2 regions of the Brevibacillus borstelensis genome follow, and region 1 is predicted to be linked to the other one. Evidence: riboswitches for the same ligand, from Rfam matches in the RefSeq annotation. Region 1 holds a riboswitch; the other holds the start of a gene.

What was found. Region 1 has a riboswitch for S-adenosylmethionine ahead of metH (methionine synthase). Riboswitches for the same ligand answer to the same signal wherever they lie in the genome.
Region 2: another riboswitch for S-adenosylmethionine. It lies ahead of V5G20_RS25110 (methionine ABC transporter ATP-binding protein); the one in region 1 lies ahead of metH (methionine synthase).

What each region holds. Positions count from the first base shown of each region.
Region 1 is NZ_CP144922.1:3,587,440-3,590,850, reverse strand. Features, by position in the region: gene V5G20_RS17150 (hypothetical protein) at 1-420, opposite strand, end outside; partial or broken gene V5G20_RS17145 (AraC family transcriptional regulator) at 517-1,377, opposite strand; gene V5G20_RS17140 (YjcZ family sporulation protein) at 1,545-1,649, opposite strand; SAM riboswitch class I at 1,850-1,950, shown strand; gene metH (methionine synthase) at 2,052-3,411, shown strand, end outside.
Region 2 is NZ_CP144922.1:5,230,977-5,234,387, forward strand. Features, by position in the region: gene V5G20_RS25100 (MetQ/NlpA family ABC transporter substrate-binding protein) at 1-369, opposite strand, end outside; gene V5G20_RS25105 (methionine ABC transporter permease) at 416-1,081, opposite strand; gene V5G20_RS25110 (methionine ABC transporter ATP-binding protein) at 1,083-2,096, opposite strand; SAM riboswitch class I at 2,182-2,298, opposite strand; gene V5G20_RS25115 (Ger(x)C family spore germination protein) at 2,392-3,411, opposite strand, start outside.

The DNA.
Region 1 (3,411 bases):
TTCTTTGTCTTCGGCAGCATTCCATTGCTGCTTGAACTGCTGCAGCTTCTCGAGCAGAGCCAACTCCGCCTCCGCGTCCTTTTCCAGATCGTGATTTTCACTCGGGTCGAATGGCATCAACCGCTCATCCGTGCCGCTGCGAAGATAGGCGGTTTTCCAGTTGTCCGGAAACTGATAAGCCTGCTCTCCGAACAGAATCGCGAGAACATCGTCCGATTCAAGCGGCAGGAAGTGGTCGAATTCGTCGCGCCTGCCCCCTTCGGACAGATTGATATGTGTAAAGGAATACCGGAGATAGTGTTGGCCATTTTCGCTGTCTTTCACGACAGAATATGTCTCGAAGTCGGTTTGTTCCAGTTCTTTTACCGTTTCGATACGCGATAGGAATTCGTGCTTGTCACAAGGGTGTAGTGGATCCAAAGCGTTTCGCTCCTTTGCTTGGCTTCGACCTCATCATAGCAAAAGGGGCATGGATTGACAATGAGCGGGGACAGCGGGCGGACTGGAGCTGGAACACTAGTCGATCGGTATGTAAATTTTTATTTTCATTTGATCCGGGTACACGGACTGGCGGACATCGGTTATTTCAAAATCAGGTCCTTCTCTTCGCTCGTAGTTGGAATTCGGAAGCCAGGTGCCGTAAATATAGGTTCTTGTATTTTGGACAGAGTCAATCACCCTGAATTCGGCGTATTTCCCTGCCGGAAGCAGACAGTGGACAAAGCCATCCTCCAGCTCGCCATCCAAGTTTTTTACTTCTTCGCCGACGATGAACGTAAAGTCGCCGTTATCCTGGAAATCGCACTAAATGCCGTATGCCATGTCAGGGGCGGCTTTGTTGGGAATCCGCATATAGTGTCCATTCCTTCCGAAATCGGCATAGAAGCGGGGAATGTCCTCAAAGTAGCGTTCGTTGTTCAGATTTGTCTTGTAGGCGTACCCGACGATGGCAATGCTGTTTAATTGCACAATGTTTGGTTTGTTCATGCTTATTTCTCCCTTTGCTCGTTTTTGATCATCCAAAAAATCCAGCTTCTTTTGCAGGGAAATAGGTATGTTCGCCTTTCGGAACTTGGCCGGGGTGATGCCGAAAGTAGCTTCAAAAGCACGGGTAAACGCCTCCTGGGAGCCGTACTGGCAGGCGATAGCCAGATCAAGGATGCTTGTTTGCGTCTGTTTCAACAAAACGGCGGCCTCGCTCAGCCTTCTTTTTCGTATGTACTCGTGAACCGAAAAACCGGAGATCGCTTGAAACAGCCGTTGAAAATGAAAGGCGGAAAAACAGGCTTCCGCGGCAATATCCGCGATATTCACCTCCTCTTGAAGATGCTTTTCGATAAATTCGATTGCGCATTGAATCCGCTCGTAGTGATCCATACCTGCCTCCATTTCCCAGATGTGCTACTCCTATTGTACAGCCGGGAAGACGATGTTTTTTGATAATCTGTGCCGATTTGGCAAGTGATTGCTTGATTTCTTCAAAGTGCACCTGTTGGACAAGAAAAAAGAAGCCTGGATTCCAGGCCCCTTTTTCAAGCAGCTGCTTAGCAGTCGTTATTGCACCCTACGATGACCAGCAGGATAAACAGAACGAGCACTAGGGCGAAGCTGTCACCGAAGATATTGTTTCCGCAGTAGGATGTACTCATGTCGTTTTCCTCCTTTCCGATATGCTTTAGTCTATACACGGGAGTCATGAAGAGTGTGGGCGATTGACTATATGGGGCAAATATGGGCGCCGGACTTGCGTGGATACGGACAATTTCTTCATTGACGCGGGGGAGGGGGGGGTGTTAAGATACTTTCAAACCTTGCAATTACTGGAACGAATCGAATAAAAAAGCGACATCTCTTATCCAGAGAGGCAGAGGGACTGGCCCGATGAAGCCTCGGCAACCGGAATTTTCAGGTGCCAATTCCAGCAAAGCCGTGTGCTTTGAAAGATGAGAGGATGCGTCAGGCGTATCGTATTCGCGGACAAATCCTCTTCTGCACACAGAAGAGGTTTTTTGTTTATCTGAGATGATCTGCTTTGAGAAAAGGAGTCTGCCATGAAACCGAATTTTCGCGAACAGCTTTACCGAAAAATTCTGATACTGGACGGCGCGATGGGAACAATGCTGCAGCAAGCCAACCTGACTGCCGAGGACTTCGGCGGAGAGGAATACGACGGCTGTAACGAGCTGTTGAACCTGACCCGGCCGGACGTCATTCGCTCGATCCATGAAAAGTACCTGGAGGCGGGTGCCGATATTATCGAGACGAATACATTTGGCGCTACGTCCATCGTCCTGGCCGAGTATGACGTGGCGGAAAAGGACCTGGAGATCAACATCGCCGCTGCCAAAATCGCTCGCGAGGCCGCAGATGCCTATTCCACGCCTGAGTGGCCTCGCTTTGTGGCAGGGGCGATGGGCCCGACGACCAAGACGCTTTCTTTGACGGGCGGGGTCACCTTTGACGAGCTGGTCGAGTCGTATTACCGCCAGGCAAAAGGGCTTTTGATCGGGGGAGCGGATGTGCTGCTTCTGGAAACCTCGCAGGATACGCTGAACGTAAAAGCGGGCGGCATCGGCATACGCAAGGCTTTTGATGAGCTGGGGACGGAAGTGCCGGTCATGCTTTCGGGGACGATTGAGCCGATGGGCACGACGCTGGCGGGACAAAACATCGAAGCGTTCTACGTCTCGCTTGAGCACCTCAAGCCTGTCAGCATCGGGCTGAACTGTGCGACCGGTCCCGAGTTCATGCGCGACCATATCCGCACGCTATCCGGTCTTGCAGACTGTGCCGTGAGCTGTTATCCCAATGCCGGTCTCCCGGACGAGAACGGCCACTATCACGAAACTCCGCAAGGGCTGGCGGCAAAAGTCAAGGCATTTGCCGAGCAAGGATGGCTCAATGTGGCGGGCGGATGCTGCGGAACCACGCCCGACCACATCCGGGCGATGGCCGAAGCCTTGAAAGACTGCAAGCCGCGTGCCCGGCAAGAGCATGCAGTCAGCGCCGTGTCCGGGATCGATGTCGTCTACGTGGAACAGGACAACCGCCCGCTGCTGGTCGGGGAGCGCACGAACGTCATCGGGTCCAAGAAATTTCGCGATCTGATCGCAGCCGGACAATACGAGGAGGCTTCCGATATCGCAAGGGCACAGGTGAAGCGGGGGGCTCATGTCATCGATATTTGTCTGGCCGACCCGGACCGCGACGAGTACGGCGATATGGAAAAATTCCTTCAATATATTGTGAAAAAAGTAAAGGCGCCTCTCATGATCGATTCCACGGATGCGCGCGTCATGGAGCTGGGGTTGAAATATTCCCAAGGGAAAGCGATTCTCAACTCGATCAACCTCGAAGACGGGCTCGAACGGTTCGAGCAAGTCGTGCCCTTGATCCACAGATACGGGGCCG
Region 2 (3,411 bases), 1.6 Mb from region 1:
CGGCTCGATATGAACAGGTACTACTTCTACCAGGTTCATGTTTTGTCCTTTGTTGAAATCATCGAGGTACGGCTTGTGCTGGAAGAAATTGGCGTCCAGCTGCTTTTCATTTACTTGCACGTTAGGTTGAACGTAGTCGGTAAATTCTTTGACTTCCAGAATTACGCCCTGCTCCTTCAGCTTCGGCGCGACGAACTTCAAAATCTCAGCCTGCGGGACCGGCGTTGCGCCCACTTTCAGCGTTACTTCTTTTTGCTCGCCTTGGGAACCGCCGGCAGACGGCGCGGGAGCCGATTCATTTTGGCTGCCGCAAGCAGCCAGAGACAGTGCCAGTACAGTGGACAGTACAGATACGACCAATTTCTTCACAGATGATTTCCCCTTTCTATTTTGAACATTCTCTATGGACAAGATCCTACTTCCGGCTGAACTTGATGACGAGCCTGTCGCCCACCATCTGCAGGATCTGAACCAACACAAGCAAAATACATACCGTCACGACCATGACGTCTGTCTGGAAGCGCTGATACCCGTAGCGGATCGCCAGGTCTCCCAAGCCTCCGCCGCCGATGACCCCGGACATCGCCGTGTAGGACACGAGCGACACCGTGGTAATCGTAATCCCGGCGATCAGCCCCGAACGGGATTCCGGCAAGAGCACGCTGCGGATAATTTGCCAGTTGGAAGCACCCATCGATTGCGCCGCTTCAATCACGCCGCGATCAACCTCGCGCAGGGAGGTCTCCACCAGTCTGGCGAAAAAGGGAGCCGCCCCGATCACCAACGGAGGAATCGAGCCCTTTACCCCGAGTGAGGTGCCGACGAGCATTTTGGTAACAGGAATCAGCAGGATCATCAGGATGATGAATGGCACCGAACGCAAAACGTTTACGACAAAGGATGAGATCGAATAAAACGCGCGATTCTCCAAAAGCTGGCCTCTGGATGTGAGAAACAGCAAAATGCCCAGCGGCAGCCCGATAACGACGGTAAACAAGGTGGAAAAGCCAAGCATCGTCAACGTATCCTGCGTTCCCTTCCAAATTTCCGCCCAGTCTATATTTTTAAGCGTGAATCCCATTTTAAATCACCTCCACTTCCAGGCCGCGCTGACGAAGCGTATCGACAGCTTTCCTGTTCTGCTGCGCATCCCCGCCCAACTCGATCACGAGCTGGCCATATGGGGTGTCTTTCATACGCGAAATGGTTCCTTGCAGGATACTGAACACCGTACCTGTTTCCTGCATCGTTTGGAACAGAATCGGCTGGTAGGTTTGTTCTCCGAGGAACGTGACCCGCAGGATCGTCCGTTCGCCTGACGCCTTTTCATGAGCAACGGCAGCCCGCAGCTCGCTGGAGTCTGCTACTTGCTCCACGAACTCCTGTGTCGTCGGATGCTGCGGCTTCAAGAACACATCCAGAACATTGCCCATTTCTACGATGTGCCCTCCGTCAATGACACCGACCCGGTCGCAAATGGAGCGGATGACGTGCATTTCGTGCGTAATGAGGACGATCGTCAAGCCCAGCTTCCGGTTGATGTCCAAAAGAAGCGCCAGAATGGAGTTGGTCGTCTGCGGGTCCAAAGCGGATGTCGCTTCGTCGCACAGCAGCACCTTGGGGTCGCTCGCCAGCGCCCGGGCAATGCCGACACGCTGCTTTTGTCCGCCTGACAATTGTGCTGGATACTTGTCGCGGTGCTGTTCCAGCCCTACCAACGCCAGCATTTCCTTCACCTTTTTGTCGATCTCCGCCTTGGGCCGCTTGGCCAGCTTGAGCGGAAACGCGACGTTCTCCCCGACTGTAGCCGACGAGAGCAGGTTGAAGTGTTGAAAAATCATTCCGATATGCCGCCGCTGTTCCTGGAGCTTGCCTTCATCCAGCTTGGTCAGATCAACCCCGTCTACAATGACGCTGCCTGCTGTCGGACGTTCCAACAGGTTGATGCAGCGAATCAGCGTACTTTTGCCGGCACCGGAATGTCCGATGATGCCGAAAATTTCCCCCTTCTCGATCGAGAGGTCAATTCCGCGCAGCGCAGGTGTTTTATGGCCTTTTACAATGTAGTCTTTTTTCAGATTCTGCAACCGAATCATCCGGTTCACCTCCCATTACAATCAACAGCCCCTTTTTCATCAGGCGAAAAAGGGGCTGCACCGCATTATACGATCGCATTCACCCTTCTCATCTGTCAAGATTCTACAATCTTGTAGGAATTGGCACCGCGCCACCCATCAGAATCGATGAGCCGGTTGCCGGGCTTCATAGGGCCTGTCCCTCCGCCGCTCTGGATAAGAAGAATTCTACGTATATTTAGTTTGAAGAACTTTATTTCTTTTTATGATACAAAACGGATTATATGCTATACCAAAATAGAAAGTCAATGGGCAATTAATCCAACACGCCGTTGCGGACAATTTCTACATCGATGTTGTAATCGAAGCGGGACTTCCTGTACATCTCATGCCACTGATCGTGAGACAGCTTCCGCGCCCCGCGGAATTTTGCCCGGTATAATTCCCCGAACCCAAAGGGGTCTACCTCCCATTTTTGCATTTTGGCGACGACCTTGGCCAAATCCTGCTTCATGTTTTCAGACAAGGCCTGCTCCATTTTTCTGAGTACCTCCGGTTGTTCTATTTTTAACGGTATTGACATTTCCAGAATGCGTGTCCGTACTTTCACATCGACCTTGTAGGTCAGTGGATTCGTACTGACAATATCGACGTGGGCCTTGCTGCTCAGCGTATCAAATACCATTTGGATGTCAGGGCCGGTTGTGTTCTTCTTTTTCGGCTTTACCCCCATCCTCTCCGGATCTACCGACGTTTCGTACGTTCCCGCTCGATAAGCATCATGAACTAGCTTGATGTGAAAGGCTTCCTTTGGAGGAATCCAGCCGACATATTTGTCCTTGTGAAACAGAGCCACGCCTTTGATCCTCACCTCATCCCCTTTCCTCTCAAGAAAAGGGACGTAAGGGTCGATTCCCTCGCTGAAGTAGGAGCGGTAAAACTCATGGAGAGTAGGAGACGGAATTTTGTCATCCTCTACGTTGTGCCGGATCAATTGGTAGAGGTAAATGCCAATATTGCCTTCCTCTTTGAATTTGTACGTCAGCAAATCGTAGGTTTGGCCCTCAATGACACTTAAATAAACCCGGCTTCCAATCGAGGGGTCGCGGTACAGAGTGTCCACAATGCTGCCTATCCCTTTTCTGGCCAGCTCCTCGCTGTACATCGCGACCCGAAGCTGCCCGCCCAGCACTTCTTTGTCTGACTGCAGGTTGGCCTTGTCGCGAATGCCCTTGCTCGTCAGACTGATGCCGGACATCACCTGCACTTTTTCTTCAGCCTCGGGATTGATGGAGGGCATCACCACCGTTCCGCGTATGTTCCCGTCCTTTAACAG